Regions from separate parts of the Paenibacillus sp. FSL R5-0923 genome, predicted to be linked through region 3. Evidence: riboswitches for the same ligand, from Rfam matches in the RefSeq annotation. Region 3 holds a riboswitch; each other region holds the start of a gene.
What was found. Region 3 has a riboswitch for cobalamin ahead of MKX35_RS01015 (anaerobic ribonucleoside triphosphate reductase). Riboswitches for the same ligand answer to the same signal wherever they lie in the genome.

Region 1 (7,193 bases), 2.4 Mb from region 3:
TCCAGTCGAAAGAAGGAGAGGTAACGCTTGCCCATTCTAGATGTTCATAATTTATCAAAAATATATGAGGGTAAAGTGTCCACTCAGGCATTGAATCATATCCGTTTTTCTGTTGAAAAAGGGGAGTTTGTTGGCATTATGGGACCTTCGGGGAGTGGAAAAACAACACTGCTCAACACGATCGCAACCATCGACCAGCCGACCTCCGGTCAGATTCTGATCAACGGCCGAGATCCCAATCTGCTTAGCAGAAAAGAAAAGGCACTCTTTCGCCGCCATGAGCTTGGTTTCGTCTTTCAGCATTTCAATCTGCTGGATACGCTCACTGTAGAGGAGAACATTGTGCTGCCTCTCACGCTTGCTGGTGTCCGTGTTACGGAAATGGAGAGCAGATTGAAAGAAGTAGCAAGTATGCTGGACATTGAGCATTTGCTGCAAAAAAGGACATACGAGATTTCAGGTGGACAGATGCAGCGGACCGCCATCGCCCGGGCGATGATTCATCGTCCTTCATTGATTTTAGCAGATGAGCCTACAGGGAATCTGGATTCCAAAGCTTCAGGTGAAGTCATGAATATGCTGACAGAGGTGAATCAGGAAGAAGGGGCAACCGTGCTGATGGTCACACATGACGCAGTGGCCGCGAGCTTTTGTAACCGAGTCATCTTTATTAAAGACGGACGTTTCTATAGTGAAATGTACAGGGGGAGCAGCCGAGGCGCCTTCTTCCAAAGTATCATTGATATGTTGTCTCTGCTTGGGGGAACTAGCCATGACCTTTCGGCAATTCGCTTATAGGAATGTTACACGTAACAAGCGTAAATATGCGGCTTATTTTGTCGTCAGTGCTTTTTCAGTGATGATCTTTTTTGTGTGCGCATTGTTTATTTACCATCCGGATATTTCTAAGAGCTTGGTTTATAGTACAGCTGCTCATACAATGATGGCGGCAGAAACCATTATTTATGTGTTTTGCTCCTTGTTCGTTCTTGTATCGGTCGGATCGTTCCTGCAGTCACGTAAGATGGAGTTTGGGATTTTATTGATGCATGGAATGACGAAGCGACAGCTGAACATGATGGTATTTTTGGAAAATATGATGATCGGCACCTCTGCCATCCTGACAGGTACTTTACTTGGGTTAATTCTAGGTAAGTTGTTTTTGATGATCGGATCTACTTTTCTAGGGATACCTCTTTTAACGTTTCATCTTCCATGGCAGGCGCTTGTACTAACGATATGTAGCTTTGCGCTGTTATTTATTCTAATCTCGCTAAGCACGTTCTTCTTTATTGGGAATGAATCACTGATGCGGCTGTTTCAGGGAGAACGAAAAGCAGAAGAGGAACCTAAAGTTTCCTTGGTGTTATCTATACTGTCTGCTTTATTGCTGTTAACGGGCTATTTTATGGCAGCTACAGCACAAGCGGCTTCGGTTGAAAAGGTGATGTTCCCCGTCGTTATAATTACGGTTGCGGGTACCTATCTCTTTTATACTCAGCTCAGTATTTACACTGTTAAACTACTTAAGACGATCCGGCGCCTGTATTGGAACCACACGAATATCATTACTTTATCGGGTTTGTCTTACCGCTGGAAAGAGAATGCCCGAATGTTTTTTATGGTGACGATTGTATCCGCAGTATCTTTTACTTCAGTGGGAGTATTCGCATCGATCCATACGCTTTCCAGAGAGTTGAAATTGGACTATCCCGCAGCAGTTGGTTATGTAGCCAAAGGCAATCAATTGCAGGATCCTTTTGATCAGCATTTGGACGAAATTAAGGAAGAGCTTACAACGCTCGGTTTACCCTATGAGACACTTAGTATTCCGATTAAATACGCAGAGGTGGAATCTCAGACCGGGCCAGATCGCACGTTAAGGCTTCCCTTGATTGCTTACAGTGATTATAAGCTTGCTCTGCTTCGTGCAGGGTTTACGACGGATGAGCAGCCTCTAAGTAGAGATGAAGGACTGGTGATGATCGGTTCGCAACGAGACCGGAGTCTGCAAGCGGGTAGAGTAAAGCCGGTATATACCTTGAAGCAAGGTCTTTCCATTCGAGAAATGGGTTATACCCAGCATGTTCCGATTGCTGAATATCTATTGCCGGAGCTGGATGGAAGGGATGGGGGAGATTTCAGTGGTGTTGTGATTAGCGATGAGCTTTACAAGGCTATTCATCCCGTACAGACCGATTTGTATACAGGATTTTACATGGATGACTTCCCGCGAACGGTAGGTATAGCTGCGGATCTTGCTCATAAAGGGAAACGATCCTATGAAAATAACTCGCCATACGCGATTGTTGTTAGCGGCACGCTGTTTGAAATACAAAGAACATTGTACAACACGATGCTATTCGCTTCTTTACTGGTGGGTACTGTCTTTTTCATTGCAGCAGGCAGCTTCCTTTACTTCCGGCTGTATACAGATCTAGATCATGATCGTCATCAATATTCTACATTGTCCAAAATGGGACTTACAGATCAAGAGCTAAACCGAATTGTAACGATACAATTGTCGTTGTTGTTTTTTGTTCCGGTTGGGGTAGCTATTTTGCATAGTGTGTTTGCCTTTATTGCGCTTCAGCGGTTGTTTTACTTATCTATTGCTGTGGAGACCGGGGCGGTTTTATTGGGATATTTGGCTGTCCAGGGACTTTACTTCTTTTTTATTCGCAGCCGTTATTTACGCAACTTGAAGAAGAACTTGATCTGAATAATGGGGGTTACGAAATGCAAGTATGGATTACAGATTTTATGGAGCAGTTTGGTTACTTTGGTATTTTCCTGATGCTCGCTTTTGAAAATATATTTCCACCGATTCCTTCCGAAGTGATCCTTCCTTTTGGCGGATTCATGACAACCACAACGAATTTGACCATTCCTGGTGTAATTATTGCTGCTACGCTTGGCTCACTGCTGGGTGCAGTAATTCTCTATTATATCGGTCGTTTGTTGGATGTAAATCGCTTGGAAAAGATCGTTGAACGCTGGGGCGGCCTACTCCGGATTAGCAAAAAGGACATCCACAAGGCTGACGCTTGGTTTGACAAATATGGCTATTGGACCGTATTATTTTGTCGGATGGTTCCACTAGTGCGTAGTTTGATTTCGATCCCTGCAGGGATGTCGGGCATGAAATTTGGAGTGTTTATGATCTTCACAACGATTGGTACGCTGGGATGGAATCTATTGCTGGTGCTTATTGGTGCGGCATTGGGTGAGTCCTGGGAAGACATCGCCATGTATATGGATATGTACTCCAACGTAGTGTACGTGCTTCTTGCAGGTGGAGTAGTGATCCTTGGGTATTTGTTCTTCCGCAAGCGCAGCCGGAAAATGAACACCGAAGGTTGAGCCGAGAAGGACATATAGATAAAAGTTATGATTAAAAGGAGGAGAACAAATGGAGCTATTAACGATTATTAAAGCTATTATTTTGGGAATTGTTGAAGGATTGACTGAATTTGCTCCGGTATCCTCCACAGGTCATATGATTATTGTTGATGATATGTGGTTAAAATCGACAGAGTTATTTGGGCAATATACGGCCAATACGTTCAAAGTGGTTATACAGCTGGGGTCAATATTAGCAGTTGTAGTTATTTTTAGAAATAGGTTCATTGAATTGCTGGGCTTAAAGCGCTTCAGCCGCAAGCAGTTGGATCCTGTAACCGAGCAACAACCACAGCTTGAAAAAGGCGGCCACCTGAAGCTTACACAGGTGCTTGTAGGTTTAGTGCCAGCAGGCGTGCTGGGGGTTCTGTTTAATGATTATATTGACGAGCATTTATTCTCTACATCCACCGTGTTAATCGGTCTAGTAGTCGGTGCTGTATTAATGATTATTGCGGATCTATTCGGACCAAAGAAGATTCAAACGGAGAGTGTCGATCAGATTACATATAAGCAGGCGCTAGGTGTTGGTCTGGTCCAGTGCTTCTCCTTGTGGCCGGGATTTTCTCGTTCCGGGTCGACGATTTCTGGTGGTGTTCTTCTGGGTATGAGTCATCGCGCTGCTGCTGATTTCACGTTTATTATGGCTGTTCCAATCATGGCAGGCGCCAGTTTACTCTCACTGATGAAGAACTGGCAATATTTCACCATCGATGCCCTGCCGTTCTTCATTGCAGGCTTTATCAGTGCCTTTGTATTTGCACTATTATCGATGCGTTTCTTCTTGAAATTGATCAACCGGATTAAGCTTTTACCATTTGCTATATATCGCATAGTACTTGCTGCAGTAGTATATTTCGTGTTTTTCTAAATCCGTTATAAGGAATCGATATAACAAAAGCCCCCGTAATCTATTGCAGATGACGGGGGCTTTCACGTATGATGACATCAGATTTAAGACACTCACTTTATCCTTATAATTCTCGCATAAACGCTTACCGTCCTTAAAAGGACGCTGAAGGCGTTTTAGCTTGACAATATCGGAGACAGGTGCTTGCCGGAAATTAGTAATTCGGTAGGCTTAATAGGGAAATTCGGTTTGAAGCCGATGCGGTCCCGCCACTGTAACGGAAGAGTCCATAGCAACATATGTCACTGGCAATTTACTACTGCTGGGAAGACTGCTAAGGATGCTGACACCGCTAGCCAGGAGACCTGCCTGTTTCAACAGCACTGCTTCACCTACGGAGGATAGGAAGGTGTTAGACGTTAACCATAGGTATATTATGGGCGTCTTTCCCTTTGACTTTTTTAGGGAAGGGCGCTCTTTTTTAAAGGAATGCAAGTGATATCGAGTCCAAAATAAGAAGATGGAGAAGGGGAGCTGCAAAGTGACGAACAAAGTAAAAGTAAGCAATCTTGGCTATCCAAGAATCGGAAAAAACCGCGAGTGGAAGAAAACGTTGGAAGCCTTCTGGGCGGGAAAAATAAATGAGGAAGCGTTCCGTACTGAAATGACAGGAATTCAGCTTCAGCATTTGAAGACTCAGCAGGAGGCAGGAATTGATTTAATTCCGGTAAATGATTTTACGTTCTACGATCATGTGCTAGATACAGCTGTAATGTTCGGGATCGTACCTCCACGTTATGCGTATGATGGTGGCGACATTGGGCTTGATCTTTATTTTGCGATGGCTAGAGGAAATGCTGAGGCTACCGCTTGCGAGATGACTAAATGGTTCAATACGAACTATCATTACATCGTTCCAGAGATCGGTGCACAAACGCCGCGTCTGACCGAGAATAAACCACTGGCAGCTTATCGTTTTGCCAAGTCCCAAGCGGGAATTGAGGGTAAACCTGTGGTTTTAGGCCTTTATACATTCCTTAAGTTGTCAAAAGGTTTTGCATCTGCGGATATTGCGAAGATTGCTGCTCGGTTTCTTCCGGTTTACGTTCAGCTGTTGCAGGAACTGAAGCAAGAAGGAGTAAGCTGGGTACAAATTGATGAGCCAGCGATTGTTACAGGAATAAATGAATCAGAATTATCATTACTTAACTCGATTTACACAGAAATTGCTGAATCCGTGCCTGGATTAAATATTATTCTGCAGACTTACTTTGAAGCTGCTGAACCGCTGGAGGCACTGTTCAAGCTTCCGGTACAAGGTTTAGGTCTTGATTTTGTCCATGATGGCGGGACGAACCTGGCATCGATTGAACGTCTTGGCTGGCCTGAGGATAAGTGGCTGGGAGCGGGTATTATTGACGGACGCAACATCTGGCGCTCGGATCTGGATGCTAAGCTGCAGCTGATCGAGAAGCTGAGTGTACATGTACCGCTTGATCGTCTTATTCTACAGCCTTCTTGCAGTTTGCTGCATGTTCCGGTTACTGTTCAGGGTGAGGTGAAGCTGAAGGCCACCGTCAAGGCTGCTTTAGCTTTTGCTGATGAGAAGCTTAGAGAGCTTGGCCTGCTTGCTGCAGCCTTAGAGGGTACAGCAGAAGCTGCTGCTGCGTTGACAGCCAGTCGCGAAGCCCTTACTGCCTTCCGTGCACTTCCTGAACGCGGTCGTAAGGATGTGGCCGAGCAAGTTCTCGGACTTGCAGATTTACCAGACCAACGTAGCCTACCTTTTGCTGAGCGCCTGAAGGTGCAGCAGGAGAAGTGGCAGCTGCCACTTCTGCCAACGACAACAATCGGAAGCTTTCCACAGACCGTAGAAGTGCGCCAGGCAAGGTTGAAATGGCGTAAAGGCGTATGGAATCAAGAGCGTTACGACGGGTTCGTTCGTGAGCAGATTGCAGATGCAATCACTTTCCAAGAAAAGCTGGGTCTGGATGTACTCGTGCACGGTGAGTTCGAAAGAACCGATATGGTGGAGTTTTTCGGGGAGAAGTTGGATGGTTACTTATTTACTAGTAATGGCTGGGTTCAATCCTACGGATCACGCTGCGTTAAGCCACCAGTTATTTATGCGGATATAGCTTTTATCCAGCCTATGACTGTAAAAGAAAGCGTCTATGCTCAGTCGTTAACTTCCCTTCCTGTTAAAGGTATGTTGACTGGTCCTGTTACGATTCTCAATTGGTCTTTCGTACGTGATGATCTTAGTCGGGAAGCAGTAGCGAATCAAATTGCCTTAGCGCTCCGTCATGAAGTTAAAGCTTTGGAGGATGCAGGCATAGAGATGATTCAAGTAGATGAACCGGCTATCCGTGAAGGACTTCCTTTGAAGGCGGAAGATCATGAGGCATACTTGAATTGGGCGGTGAAGTCGTTCCGTATCGCGACGAATCATGTGAAGGCTACGACACAAATTCATACCCACATGTGCTATAGCGAATTTAATGACATGATAGACTCCATTTCAGCGATGGATGCGGATGTTATCTCTATTGAGACTTCACGTAGCCATGGGGAACTGATCGTTAGCTTTGAGGAGCAGGAGTATGATAAAGGAATTGGTCTTGGTGTATATGATATCCATAGTCCACGGGTTCCTGCAGTAGAAGAGATGACAGCTAATATTGATCGTGCGCTGCGGGTGCTTGATCCTGAACAGTTCTGGATTAATCCGGATTGCGGTCTTAAGACACGTGGCTGGCAGGAGACAGAAGATGCACTTCGTAACATGGTAAAGGCTGCCGCTATTGCAAGAGAAAATGCAGGAGTTAGTGCTTCCAAATAACATAAGAAGTATACAATAAATCATAGCCGGGGAATTTCTCCCTGGCTTTTTATTTCAGCCACTTGATAATAATTCTCATTCTTGATAGAATGAGAAAAG
Region 2 (7,193 bases), on a different contig from region 3:
ATACACGCTACCCTTGCTTATCTCTTTAAATAAAGTTCTATTTAACGTCTGTCATGTCATAAAGACTCGTCTGACCCTTAACGAACCGATCATAAGCAACCAGTGCATACATCGCTTGATCCGTAGCCATAAGATCTACTTCTCCTGGTTTCGCGCCTCCGTTACCTACGCCACCCTGCTTCACGTGATAAAAACCACCTTCAGATGCAGCAAAGCCTAGCAACGCATCAACTGCGGAACGACCATTTTTAATAAATCGGGAATCCTTATGTGGGTCAATTCCAAGTCCAGTTAAAGCTACGATAACCTGAGCAATGCTCTCGGAGTTCGTAGATTCCCAGCTTGCAAAACCACCATCTGCTGTTTGCGTTTTGGATAACCAAGCAATTCCACGATCCACAGCAGCCGTTACTTTGGCATTCGTTTTGTAATACGGGGTCAAGCCTTGAATAACCATTCCCGTAATATCCGGATCGGCCGCAGTAGCATTACTGCCTAGTGCCCAACCCCCGCCGTCGATCTCTCTGCCTAAAATGTAATCAATGAGCATCTCTCTAGTTGTCTGCGTCTTTACATCCTTAACCACTGGAATGTCGTAATGATTACTATCCAGAGCGATCAGGGCAAACACAGGTCCATTAATGCCTTGCTTGATTACAGTATCAAAATCAGCGAGTGGTTCAAGAAGGTTATAACCCGCCACTTTATCAATATTTTTGCCGATTGAAGTTAATGCCAAAATAACTCTATCATATTCCGTATATTTTACGCTATGCAGCTTCCCAGCTTTTTCTTTAAGGGTGGCTTCTACATTCGCATAGTACTTAGCGTAATAACTATCTGGAACCTTCACACCAGAACGTGCCAGCCCGAACACTGTCCAATCCCCGCCAACCGAGGATATGACCGGGTTTGTTACTGTTTTTTGCAAAAAGGCTGCTGTGTTCTGAATGTATGGACTAACTGCTTTGTCGCCACTCTTATAATCATGGGTTCTAGTAGCTACAACAGCTGCCATTTCTCTAGTTACAAGCTCTTTAGGCTTAAACTGATTATTGTCACCTAACATAAGTCCGGTGGCAACAATGGTTTCCACATCTGCTTTTGCCCACGCAGACACAGTATTGATATCTTTAATAGCTGTACCTGGCTTCGTAGCCGGGATTGATAATGCTCTGACAATAATGGCTGCCATTTGTTCGCGAGTAATCTTGTCATTTGGCTTAAATTCATTATTAAAGCCTGTAATTAACCCTGCTTTATGAGCAGCATTCACATATGGATAGAACCAATCTCCCAGAGCGACATCCTTGTAGGTAATTCCTTTGTCACTCTTGATATCCAGTTCCAATGCTGATACTAGGATCTTAGTAAATTCTGCTCTTGTAATTTCAGACTTCGGATTGAATTTACCATTGTTACCTTGGATATATCCTTTTTGTGTAGCTGTTTCAATCGCTGAGTACGCCCAGGGTGAGATCTTATCGGCGTCTGTATACAGTTTTTTGATATCATTTGCATTCGAGTTATTATCTTTCGAAGTATCCTTAGGACCCTCTGTTGGAGATGGCTTTCCGTCAGTATTAACATTAGTCCCTGGTGTAGATCCACCACCCGGAGCTGAAGTAGGCGTTGGTTTAAATCCTGATCCCAAGTCCTCACCTAGATCCGTAGTATAACGCCACTGAAGACTATCTCCAGCATTCAGGGTATATAGAGATGCCCCATACCCAGGATACTTTCCATTCACATTATACATCCATCCACTACCACTACCATGATCAAATTCCCCATCACCAGCAATGGATTCGACATATACACTATTGTATATTTCTGTCCACTTAAACTTATATACGATACCGCGGCTATCCAGAACTCTTTTTAGTACAGTCCATGCTGTGTCACCAGGTTGTAGCTCAACCTGTGCAGATGGAACAACATACCCTTTATTGATGGTAAGCTTATCCACAGACAAAGTTACAGTTGATTTAGGTGGAGTGACTTCGCCACCGTTACCTTCGCCACTACCGTCACCACCAGGTGTTTGTACTGTACTAGTGGTGTAAGCAACGTAATCAGTGAAGTGATTGGTTTTTACGATTAAATCATTTCCACTATCATAGGCATACTCAGACTTACCGCTTGCAAAACCTAAGTCATCATTTGCAAACTTTTGAATGTTATGTGGTGTGCCGTCTTGAATATAAGCTGCATCTTTTCCTTTAAGATCCTTAAAAATTAACGTAATGAATTGACTGAATTCTACTCTTGCACTGCCGCCCATTGAAAAAGCCTGAACAATACTCTCCAGCTTCTTGTCCTTAGGAATAACCTGATTCAGACTATCCTTAAGCGCAGTTTCTGTGCCTGCTATAGATGAAATAAGCTCAACCTTAGCATCACCACTTGTAACTTTTGCACCTTTAGGAATGACTACAGATACGTCACCTTTAGTAGCCTCTATTTGAGGAAGAGTACTATTTCCAAGTAAATTGACACTTACTGCGGATTGCTTATACTCTGGGATTTCCACTGTGATTTCTTTGTTGCTATCTTCGGGGCGTATCGGAATGATGTAATCATAATTATCGCCCTCTGGAATTTTAATTTCTGGTTTATCTCCTGATGGGATCTGTACTTCTATCTCTTCTGGATCTTCTGGTTGTTCAGGTCCCGGCTTTTCATCATTCATATCATACAGACGGTTCTTATGATTAATCAGACGATCATAAGCAACAAGTGCATACGTACCTTGATCCGTTGCCATTCCATCTACTTTTCCGGTGAGAGTATGCTTAAATCCACCATCCGGTCCAGCAAAGGTAAGTAGCGCGTCTATAAGCGAATTTCCTTCTTTTACAAATTTAATGTCACTGTGCGGATCTACGCCTACGCCAGTTAAAGCCACAATAACCTGTGCGATGCTCTCACTGCTTGTGCTTCCCCAGCTTGTATATCCACCTTGAGCATTTTGCGTACTCGATAACCATGCAATCGCCCGATCCACGGCAGCTTTTACATTTGGATTAGTTGCATAATAAGGCGCAAGAGCTTGCATAGCCATCGCAGTAATATCGGTATCAGCTTTTGCTGGGCCTAATGCCCAACCTCCGGCGTCCGCTGTACCTTTTTTGATTTCTTTATCTAAAATATACTTAATCAAATTCTCTCTTGTAGTCTGATATATTACCCCATCTTTATCAGGCTCAGGGAATAGAACGGGGATCTCGTACGTACGACTATCTAAGGCAATCAGTGCAAATATGGGACCATTAATCCCTTGCTTCTGAACATATTGATAATCAGCGAGTGCATTGATTAGATTATTACCCGCAACATTCGTGATATCCTTCCCGATCGAGGTAAGTCCTAGAATCGCTCTGGAATGCTCTGTGCTTTTAATAGCATCGAGTTTTCCATCCTTCATTAATTCTGTTACTTTCTTAGCTACGTTGTTGTAATAGAGATCATAATAACCACTTGGTACTTCGTAGTTGGCACGTGCTAAAGATAAGATCGACCATTCCCCACTGCCAGTACCAAATGACGGATTCTTTACCGTTTTTAAAATATAGGCCAAGCTTTTATCTAACTGTTCCTTTGCGCCAGTGGTAGCATTCAGCTTGTAGGTAATTTGATATGTTTTCTCTACTCTATTTTCTGCTCCGTCTACTGCCGTTACAGTGATTACATTACTACCTGGGCTTAGAGATGCTTTGTACTCACCATTAGTAGCAGATAGAACGACTCCATTAAGTTTTACTGCTGGCATGATATCTTTAAATATATTGTCTGTGACAACTACTCTGAAACTTAAATCTTTATCGGACACTTCCTGTTTATCCTGAATACCACTTACAGTAATAACAGGTGGCTCTATATCCAAAGAATTGGTAAGCCCGACAAGCGCATGATCTACACTTACTTGAGAGCTTTCAATATTTTCGAGCACGGAATAGGCTTGGTAGACTGCCGATTGTACTACAGTTCTATCCAAAATACTTTCTTTATTCGGATCGCTGTTAATCTCTGCAATTTCAGCAGTTAAAGCGTCCTTATTGGCAAGTTGAATTGGTAGTTCTCCCCAACCACCACCAAGATCAGAACCATAGCCATACGTGGTGAACTGAGTTCGGATGATGTCACCATCTTGAGGATCATATTGAGAAAAACCAACTGGAGGAAATTCATTATTTACTGCATACATCCAACCAGACATGGGGGTGTAGTCAAACTGACTCAACCATTGTTGATTTACTTTAGTTCCTACTGTCATCCCACCAGCTGAGATCATATCTAAAATATATTTCGGAATATTCACTTCATCTCTGGCATTATCTTTAACTTCAGATAGATAAAAGCTACTATTTATATCTCCTAAATATTTATAATTGCCCTCTCCTAGCGCACGCATAATTAAAGATGCGCCATTGTCCCCTTCGTAGATCGGAACTTTAATAGGTTCCTTAATATATCCTTGACCCAATGTGAACTTCTCTACAGATACAGTTGCGTACCCTTTAAGCGTAGAGCTTGCTCCATCTGCATGAGCCGGAATTACACTTGTAGAGAATGTCGTGATGAATACAGCTACAATAAGTAACCAAGCTAAAAACTTATTTTTCTTCATGTTTCATAACCCTTCCCTTCTTTTCCTATGATAAAAAACAGAATTAAACCCAGCGAGAAAAAACACCAGCGCCACCCATTAAGGGATGGCATTCACAAAAAAAAACCACTCAACATAACGTCAAGAGGTTTAAGATAGTGAACCGCAACAATAGCAGGCATATACTATATCAAACACCTCTCTATCGCTCGTAGAGTTTAACGGTGTATCAGAAACAGGCAGATATTCTGGCTCAAGTATCATCACCCTTGCTACCTTCCCAGTTTCCCAGTGGTACCTTGCAAGGACTCCTCTTTCACAGCGGCGGGACCGCGCGGGATTCACACCCGCTTTCCATTTAACCAATCTATGATTGTATTTCCGAAACATTCATAATTGGCACCTATTGCTAATATTAATTTTTCCATGCTTCATCATATCTAATATATATGCTTTTGTCATGCAATATTTGTTTTTTGTATAACGAGTAGTTAGCGATAATCCTATTGAATATCAAATCATTTTAACCACAATATACTCTTTTTCTCTCAGCTCAAAACCATCCTCCAGTGACAAAGAGGCCAAATCAAAGATTCGATCATACTTTTTATTACGTGGGAGCCCTTCTTCCTCAGCCCAGCATGTATAAAGCTCAAACTCGGCACCAGATACCCCATAATCTGTCATAAGCCTAAATAACTCCCGACAACACTTGAGTGAGGCGTTATACGATCCCGGTAGAGTATCTTTTAGCTTAGGGGATACAGAGAAGCCGCCCCAATTCGGTGAAATCCGAAACACATATGGACTCCGAAAATGCTTGCGAATCTCATCGTTCCAATACCCAAGTTCCTCTATAAAAATACCCGCTGCATCTTCTTCCGAGTCGTATACAAGACAATCCTCATCTCTTAAATGAGATAGATCTGCGATGTCATCCAAAGGAATTATACCTTGCAGGCGCTGAGCCTCTCTTTGTTTCTTATACTCCGGGGAATTTTTCACTTCATTATATGTCTTTGCTGACGGTACACTGCCTCTTTCTCCTAACGGAAGCTCTGTAGCCGAGCCTATGTAATGAAATCTGCTCACTGGATTGCCCTCCATAACTTTGGAATCACTACAAATCACTAATTCATATATGAATTTACCACAAATTAGTAAGGTACTCGTTGAAATTATTCTATGTTAGGGTATTTGGTAAGCGTTTACAATGAATTCATGGAGGTGTACGTGTTCATCTAAGCACCAAAGTACTAAGGAAGGTCAGGTTTAAGCATCCTCAAAAATGATCTTACAAAGGAGAATTCAATGACTACTCGAATCCAGAAATCATTCTTATCATTGACCCTTGTCACCGCTCTTCTGCTCTCTTTGTTCTCATCCATTGCCGCCGCTGCCACTAAGGACGAGCAACAAGCTAAGGCAGCACCAAAGAGTAAGATCCAATCCTATGTAGACGATATGCAGCCCGGTTGGAACCTTGGCAATACTCTAGATGCTACAGGTGAGGATGAAACCTCCTGGGGCAATCCGCGTGTGACCCAAGAACTGATTAAGAAAATCGCCGCACAAGGCTACAAAAGTATCCGGATTCCTATCACTTGGGATTCACACATAGGTGAAGCACCGAACTACACCATTGATCAAGCTTACCTCAACCGTGTCGAAGAAGTTGTAGGCTGGGCGCTAGACGCCAAGTTATATGTAATGATCAATGTCCATCACGACTCCTGGTTATGGGTAAGTCATATGGAAGAGAAGCATGATGAGACGCTGGCGCGTTATAATGCAGCATGGACTCAAATTGCGGACCGCTTCAAGGATAAATCCGATAAGCTGATGTTCGAAAGCATTAATGAACCTCGTTTCACGGATGGCGGAAGTACGGATGAAGCGAAGATGGAACAAATGCTTGCAGAGCTCAACAATTCCTTCCATCAGATCGTTCGAAACTCAGGTGGAAAAAATGATGTCCGTCCGCTAGTGCTACCTTCATTAGAGACTTCTCCTACCCAACCTAGAATGGATCAGCTCTACAAGACGATTACAGCTCTTAACGATCCGAACATAATTGCGACCGTTCACTACTATGGCTTCTGGCCGTTCAGTGTGAATATCGCTGGTTACACCACGTTTGAAAAAGATACAAAAAACGATATCACCCAAACTTTTGATAACGTTTACAACACTTTCGTAGCCAAAGGAATCCCTGTTATCGTTGGTGAGTTTGGACTGCTAGGATTCGATAAAGATACAGGTGTGATTGAACAAGGCGAGAAGCTGAAATTCTTCGAGTACCTTACCTATTATTTAAAAGAAAAGAAAATGACCTCCATGCTCTGGGATAATGGGCAGCATTTCAACCGCAAAACGTATAAGTGGTCCGATTCTGAGCTGCAGGGTGTATTAATGTCTGGTCTGAAGGAACGTTCCTCCAGCACTGAAAGCGATCTGGTCTATCTAAAAAAAGGTGCAGCGATCAAAGACACCAAGGTGAAGCTGAACCTAAACGGCAATAAGCTAACCACGATTAGTGCAAATGGGAAGTATCTAACAAAGGGAAAAGATTACACCTTGAATG
Region 3 (7,193 bases):
TTTCGTAACTTTCCATGGCGAAGGAGAGATGATCCGCAAGGCTACCGCTGAAGATGAATACATTCTTGGTGTCGTAAGCGCAACGCCGGCAATGATCGCAGATGCAAGTGATTTGCGCTGGCACGATCTGTTCCTTAAAGATGAATGGGGGAGAATCCAATACCACGAGGTGGTTATCCCAGAACTGAAGGAGCCTGATGGCACCGTAACCCGTTTGGCCTTCACCAAATCGGAGCCGGTCCTCAATCCGGCCTGGGATCCTACAGCTGAATATGTGTCACGCCTTGACCGTCCAGAATGGGTGCCTGTTGGAATAGTTGGGAAACTGCGAGTTCGGGACGACGGAACTTGCAGTCCCGGCGGATACTGTTTTCCGAACGCTCAAGGCATAGGGACCGTTTCCACAACGGGCTTTAGAGTGATGAAGAGAACTGGCCCCAACCAAGTGCTTATTTTCATAAATGAGGCCTGGAGCAAAAAGTAATCACGTCATTGTCGCGAGAAAGAAGCCTGCTCCATTGATCTTTTGTTTCCCCCTTCGGCATGCGAGAAACTGGCTGTTGCTTGGGGGCCTGAAAGAAGGTAAGAACGGAAAGCTGGACCAAATCACCGGTATGCTCTAGAGTCCAGTGTGTAGAGAGTTTTCAAATGAAGCAGCAATAATCCGCCAAGCTCATGCTCGGCGGATTATTTTATGTATGCTCTAAATTCAAATCTCTGCCGGACGAAAACGCCGTCTTCAATCTTGATGAAATTCGGCTCTTCCCTGTACCATACCGAGTCCTTGGATTGGACGAGTGCGTCAGTCAGGAAGTCCGCACCACTCTTCAGAATTTTATACTTATCCCCCAGAAAACTCTTTATTCAAATAAAGGGTAGAACAATTAAAAAAAGCGCGCCCCTCGAAATTCCAAGAATCCGCGCCACGTATGTTTTTTTTGGATGCTGGTGAAGGGAATTGAACCCCCGGCCTACGCATTACGAGTGCGTTGCTCTACCCCTGAGCTACACCAGCTTAAGGCTGATTTTTCTGTCAAACAAAAAATATTATACAACTTTCAGCCAGAAACGCAAGCCTATTTCTCCCTATTTCCCTACTCTCCCAAACTGCTATTCCACCTGTAGTTTACGCTCCACAGACTCCAGCTTTCCACGGCTAGTGGAGGGTTTATCGCGGCGGTCGTCTATTTTAAGTGAGGTAGAGACACGCTCTGCACCTGCGGCAAAAGGAGACTCGTGCAGCGCTTCGACTGCAGCAAAAATACGCTGAAGAGGCCCTTCGATGATTGTACCCATGGATGTAAGCTCATAAGTAATCCCTTCTACCGTCTTCAGCACTCGCTGCATATCCGCAACGTAGCTGCTAAGGCTCGTACTACCTGTTCCAATCGGAATAACGGTTACTTCAGCAATAGGCATGAGAATACCTCCTCGGAATTTTAAAGTATGTGTCTCCTTCTATTGTAACAACTCCACCGCTCTCCCACAAATGATCTCAGCTTTATTATGCCCCTTCTTCTTTCCCCAAAATTCTCCGAAATATGACTTTCGCCACAAGTATTTTTTCTAACATGAATTCTAGGGTCATCTGCACTACATTTATGGACTCTTTGTGGCATCTTTTCGGACAATTTATGAATCATTTTTTATATGCCTGTGGATCAATTGTGGATTACTTATGGACAGCCTGTGGATCATTTGTGGAGTACTTTTGAAGAACCCGCTCCCCGCGCGGGTTTTCTAAAAAACTGTTTACAAACACAACATCTTGGGTTATTTTTATCTAACGACAACAAAATATAGTGGAGACAGGCGCTTTGATCCTTTATCGGAATTAGAGCTTAATAGGGAAGTACGGTGAAAATCCGCTGCGGTCCCGCCACTGTAACCGGATGCCCCTTACAAGCTTTTAGAAGCTTAAGATGGGCAGATCTCCTGGCAGAAGCCACTGAGGGGTAAGAGCCCCCTTGGGAAGGCGCTGAGAGGTCCTACGGAAGCCAGGAGACCTGCCTGTTTCGACGACACCAACTATGAGTGCCTGCGAGGAACAGGAACGGTGTCCGCATGCGGTCATCTTCTTAGAGGCCACTACAAATATCTGTGTGGATATTTACATAACGCATCGGGCATTTTCTGCCATCCTCGCTAGAGGATGCTTTTTTTATGAGATCACAATGAATATACGGCCGCTTATGCGGCACCACTTCTTAATGATAGGACGATAGACTGAGAGGAGAGCTATACAATGACGTTGTTGGAGAGACAATTTAACGGTACAACAAATGCACGAGAAGTTCTTTTAGAAGAGCTCATTGATTTAGGACGCGATATTATCGACAGCCGGGATTTGGACTTGCTGCGCGAGAATGCCAATTTGAACGGAGAGAGTTTCTCCGGTAAAATGAGCAAGTTCGGCAGTGAATATTCAAAATGGTACGCCCGCAACTTTACGATGCCACCGCAGCTAGTGCAAGCCATTGATGACAATGTCGTCTATGTGCATGATCTGGATCAATACGCAATCGGAACGACTAACTGCATTTTTATCCCGTTTGATAAGCTTCTCCGCGAAGGCTTCAACACCGGCAACGGCAGTGTTCGTCCTCCGAACTCCATAATGACAGCTATGTCACTGGTAGCAATTATTTTTCAATCCCAGCAAAATGCTCAATATGGCGGCGTATCCGCCAATAAGCTCGACTATGATCTAGCACCTTATGTAACCAAATCCTTCGCTAAGCTGTTCCGCAAGGGTCTGGATTATTTTGATGAGGGACAAGCTAATGATTCTTTGGGCGAGATTACAATGAGTCGGACCGATCTGGCGGAGTTATATCCAAAAGCGTTTCGTTTTGCACTAAAGGAAACCGAAATCGAAACCCTGCAAGCGGCTGAAAGTATGGTACATAACCTCAATACCATGTCCAGCCGATCCGGTGGGCAAATTCCGTTTACCAGCATCAATTATGGTACTTGTACTTCACCAGAAGGTCAGCTTGTGATCAGCTCCCTGCTAACAGCAACGATGAACGGACTTGGCAGCGGAGAAACACCTGTGTTCCCGATTCAAATCTTCAAATGCAAGCAAGGAGTCAATCAACAGCAAGGCGATCCTAACTATGAATTGTTCCTAAAAGCGGCGGAATGTTCTGCACGCAGACTATATCCGAACTTCGCTAATCTGGACGCTCCGCTCAACTTGCAGTATTATGATCCAAGTGATCCTGATACGGAATTTGCTACAATGGGCTGCCGCACCCGAGTGCTCGGTGACCGTTTTGGGCGTAATCATTGCTCCGGGAAGGGCAACCTTTCCTTTAATACACTGAATCTGGTTCGTCTCGGTCTGGCACACGGCACAGTAACAGGCCGACGTACCGTCGCAGACGAAGCTGGCTTCTATGAGGATCTAAATCACTATATGGATATTGCGCTGGAAGGACTTCTTCATCGTTTCCACATCCAAAGCGCGCAAAAAGCTAAAGCATCCGATTTCATGATGCGAGAAGGCGTCTGGGAAGGCGGCGAAAATCTCGCTCCTGAAGACTCTGTAGGCGAACTGCTGAAGCATGGTAGTCTGTCGCTTGGCTTCATCGGTATGGCGGAATGCATGAAAGCCATGTATGGCAAACACCATGGCGAGGATATGGAAGTCCATGCCAAGGCTGTGGCTATCGTGCGTCACATGCGGGAGTATTGCGACCTTAAAAGTGAGGAACTTAATCTCAACATTACCTTGTTCGCAACACCAGCAGAGGGCCTGTCCGGCAAATTCACCAAGATTGATCGCAAGGTACTGGGTTCTATTCCGGGCGTAACTGACCGTGAGTATTATACGAACTCTTTCCACATCCCTGTATACTACGATCTAGGTGCTGCTCAGAAGATCAGCTTGGAAGCTCCTTTCCATGAATACTGCAATGCCGGGGCTATTTCTTATGTCGAATTAAATGGCAATGCCCGCAGCAATCCATCTGCTTTTATCAAAATCATTAAATATGCACTAGAACAACAGGTCAGCTACTTCAGCATTAACCATCCGATTGACCGCTGCTCCAGCTGCGGATACGAAGGTGTAATTGGGACAAACTGTCCTTCCTGCAACGCACATGAGAATGACGTGCACATCCGTCGTTTGCGCAGAGTTACAGGTTATTTAACTGGCGACTATCAGACCCGCTTCAATGCCGCCAAACAAGCCGAAGTACGGGATCGCGTTAAGCATTTATGAATATTTGCGGATACTATCCGGAGTCGATTAACGAGGGAGAGGGCATGCGGGCCGTCCTCTTCATCAGCGGCTGCCGTCATCGTTGCCCGGGATGCTTTAATCCCGAGACATGGAACTTTAAATATGGAGAATTCTTCACCTTAGAACGTCAACATGAAATCATTGCAGAAATCGCCGCTAACCCTTTGCTGGATGGTCTAACACTGGCAGGCGGCGATCCTTTTTTCTCGGCAGAAGAGGTACTTGGGTTCATTCATGAGCTTCGCGCCGTGCTCCCTGGCTTCCCCATCTGGATTTACAGTGGTTATACGTATGAGGAACTAACCGCCCTTCCCGGTTCGCCGGAGTGGAATCTACTTACACAGTGTCAGGTATTAATAGATGGACGTTTTATAGAAGAATTGAAAGATACTACACTTCCTTACCGAGGAAGCTCTAACCAACGCATAATCGACATTCCGGCCAGTACGAACGGCTCGGAGGTCTTTCTGTGGCAGCCTACTGCGCTATAATATATCAATTTTTGATATTCAAAATTAATCCAAAATAAGAAGGGATGAAATAACCATGCCACAATTCGTAGTAAAACCAGATAATCGCCAACTGGCTTTTGATGAGAAGCGCCTTTCCGTATACGCCGACCGTATCTTAGAAGGTCTTGATCAACTAAATAAAGAAACATTGCTGCGGGGAGTAATTTCCAAACTGCGTCGTGACTCCGTAAGCGGAGAAGAAATTAGCAATGCCTTCACCATGAGTGCTCTAGAGCTTGTAACGAAAGAAGAGCCTACTTGGAAGTTTGCAGCTGCCCGTGCCCTTCTGACTACCCTTTATAAAAAAGCAGCCGTTCATCGCCGCTATAAAGCTTATCCAGAAGAGCCTTACGGTGAGCTGTACCCGCTAATTACGGATCTCGTAAAAAAAGGAATCTATCGTGAAGAGCTTCTAAGTCATTACACCAAAGAACAAATTATCGAACTAGGTGGGTGTATCGATTATACACGCGATCTTTTGTTTGACTATATCGGTCTGCTTACGCTATCCGACCGTTATTTGGCGCATGATTTTGACGGCCGTGTAATGGAGCTTCCACAAGAACGTTATATGATTATTGCTATGTACCTGATGCACCGTGAACCAGCTGAGAAACGTCTTGAGCTTGTAAAAGAAGCTTACTGGGCTATGAGCAACATCTACATGACAGCTGCTACCCCTACAATGTCCAATGCCGGCAAAAAGGTCGCTGGACAGCTATCCAGCTGCTTCATTGATACGGTAGACGATTCCCTAGAGGGTATCTTTGACTCTAATACAGACGTAGCGCGCCTTAGCAAAATGGGTGGCGGTATCGGCGTCTACCTTGGTAAAGTACGGGCACGTGGTTCGGATATCCGTGGCCATAAGAACACTAGCTCCGGCGTAATTCCTTGGATTCGCCAATTGAACAATACAGCAGTCAGTGTAGACCAGCTCGGAACACGTAAAGGTGCTGTCGCTGTCTACCTTGATGTATTCCATAAAGATATTCTCGCTTTCCTCGATCTTAAACTAAATAATGGTGACGAGCGTATGCGTGCACATGACGTATTCCACGGTGTAACCCTGCCGGACTTGTTCATGGAAGCCGTTGAATCACGCAGCCACTGGAACCTCTTCTGCCCACATGAAGTGAAGAAGGTTATGGGCTGGACGGATGAGAACGGTCGTCCGCTTGGTCTGGAAGACTTCTACGATGAAGAGCTTGGTAAAGGCACTTTCCGTGAAAAATATGCTGAAGCTACAGCCAATTTGGAATTGTCCCGTATTACCGTTCCTGCGATCGACATCATGAAACGGATTATGAAATCACAGCTTGAAACAGGTACTCCATATATGTTCTACCGTGATACGGTTAACCGGACGAACCCGAACCGTCACCAAGGTATGGTCTTCTCTTCCAACCTGTGCACAGAAATTATGCAGAATCAATCCGCTACCGTTATTGAACAGGAAGAATTAGTAACCAAAGATGGCAAGACCCGGATTGTTATCTCCAAAATCCCTGGCGATTTCGTAGTCTGCAACCTGAATTCGATTCACTTGGCACGTGCGATTCCAGCTGGTGTGCTGGAAAGACTTGTACCTATCCAAGTACGTATGCTGGACAACGTAATCGACATTAATAATATTGAAGTTCTGCAAGCACAATACACGAACAGCCAATACCGCGCAGTGGGTCTCGGCACATTCGGCTTGCATCACCTATTGGCACTCAAGGGCATTCGTTGGGAATCTGATGAAGCCGTAGAATATAACAACCATTTGTATGAACACATCAACTACCTGTTGGTACGTTCGAGCATGGAGCTTGCCCGTGAAAAAGGCCGTTATCCGAAGTTCGCCGGTTCCGATTGGGAGACAGGTGCATACTTTACTTCACGTGGCTACGTTAGCGGTGAACAAGAAGGTAAATATGTAACCACTGAACAATGGCGCGAGCTGCAAGAAGAAGTGGCTAAAGACGGTGTTCGTAACGCATGGATGTTCGCGATTGCACCGAACGGCTCCACATCGATTATTGCCGGCTCCACAGCCAGCATTGATCCTTTGTATGAACTGCTTTCCTATGAAGAGAAAACAACTTACAAGATCGCTAACCCAGCACCGGATCTGTCCGACAAGACGATTTGGTACTATAAAACTGCGTTTACAATTGACCAAAACTGGTCGATCCGCATGGCTTCTGCTCGTCAGCGTCACGTCGATCAAGGCCAAAGCTTCAACCTGTATGTTCGTCCTGACATCAAGGCTACCGAGTTCCTTGAGCTGCATCTGAACGCCTGGAAGGGCGGATTGAAATCAACTTATTATGTGCGTAGCCGTGCTTTGACAATAGAAGAGTGTGATTCTTGCGCTAGCTAATTATCTTAGTGCCCTGAATAGAAAAACGATGATGAATTTCGTAACTGCGAGGAATGTTTGG

Region 1: another riboswitch for cobalamin. It lies ahead of metE (5-methyltetrahydropteroyltriglutamate--homocysteine S-methyltransferase); the one in region 3 lies ahead of MKX35_RS01015 (anaerobic ribonucleoside triphosphate reductase).
Region 2: another riboswitch for cobalamin. It lies ahead of MKX35_RS25595 (S-layer homology domain-containing protein); the one in region 3 lies ahead of MKX35_RS01015 (anaerobic ribonucleoside triphosphate reductase).

Annotation. Positions count from the first base shown of each region.
Region 1 covers NZ_JBBPAT010000001.1:2,604,384-2,611,576, forward strand. The annotation lists gene MKX35_RS11520 (ABC transporter ATP-binding protein) at 28-798, shown strand; gene MKX35_RS11525 (ABC transporter permease) at 773-2,722, shown strand; gene MKX35_RS11530 (DedA family protein) at 2,740-3,363, shown strand; gene MKX35_RS11535 (undecaprenyl-diphosphate phosphatase) at 3,413-4,273, shown strand; cobalamin riboswitch at 4,434-4,639, shown strand; gene metE (5-methyltetrahydropteroyltriglutamate--homocysteine S-methyltransferase) at 4,773-7,094, shown strand.
Region 2 covers NZ_JBBPAT010000002.1:115,783-122,975, reverse strand. The annotation lists gene MKX35_RS25595 (S-layer homology domain-containing protein) at 38-4,630, opposite strand; cobalamin riboswitch at 4,831-5,031, opposite strand; gene MKX35_RS25590 (hypothetical protein) at 5,123-5,701, opposite strand; gene MKX35_RS25585 (cellulase family glycosylhydrolase) at 5,921-7,193, shown strand, end outside.
Region 3 covers NZ_JBBPAT010000001.1:216,355-223,547, forward strand. The annotation lists gene MKX35_RS01000 (peptidase G2 autoproteolytic cleavage domain-containing protein) at 1-484, shown strand, start outside; tRNA gene MKX35_RS01005 (tRNA-Thr) at 944-1,015, opposite strand; gene MKX35_RS01010 (MTH1187 family thiamine-binding protein) at 1,111-1,419, opposite strand; cobalamin riboswitch at 1,794-2,028, shown strand; gene MKX35_RS01015 (anaerobic ribonucleoside triphosphate reductase) at 2,246-4,231, shown strand; gene nrdG (anaerobic ribonucleoside-triphosphate reductase activating protein) at 4,228-4,743, shown strand; gene MKX35_RS01025 (ribonucleoside-diphosphate reductase subunit alpha) at 4,799-7,132, shown strand.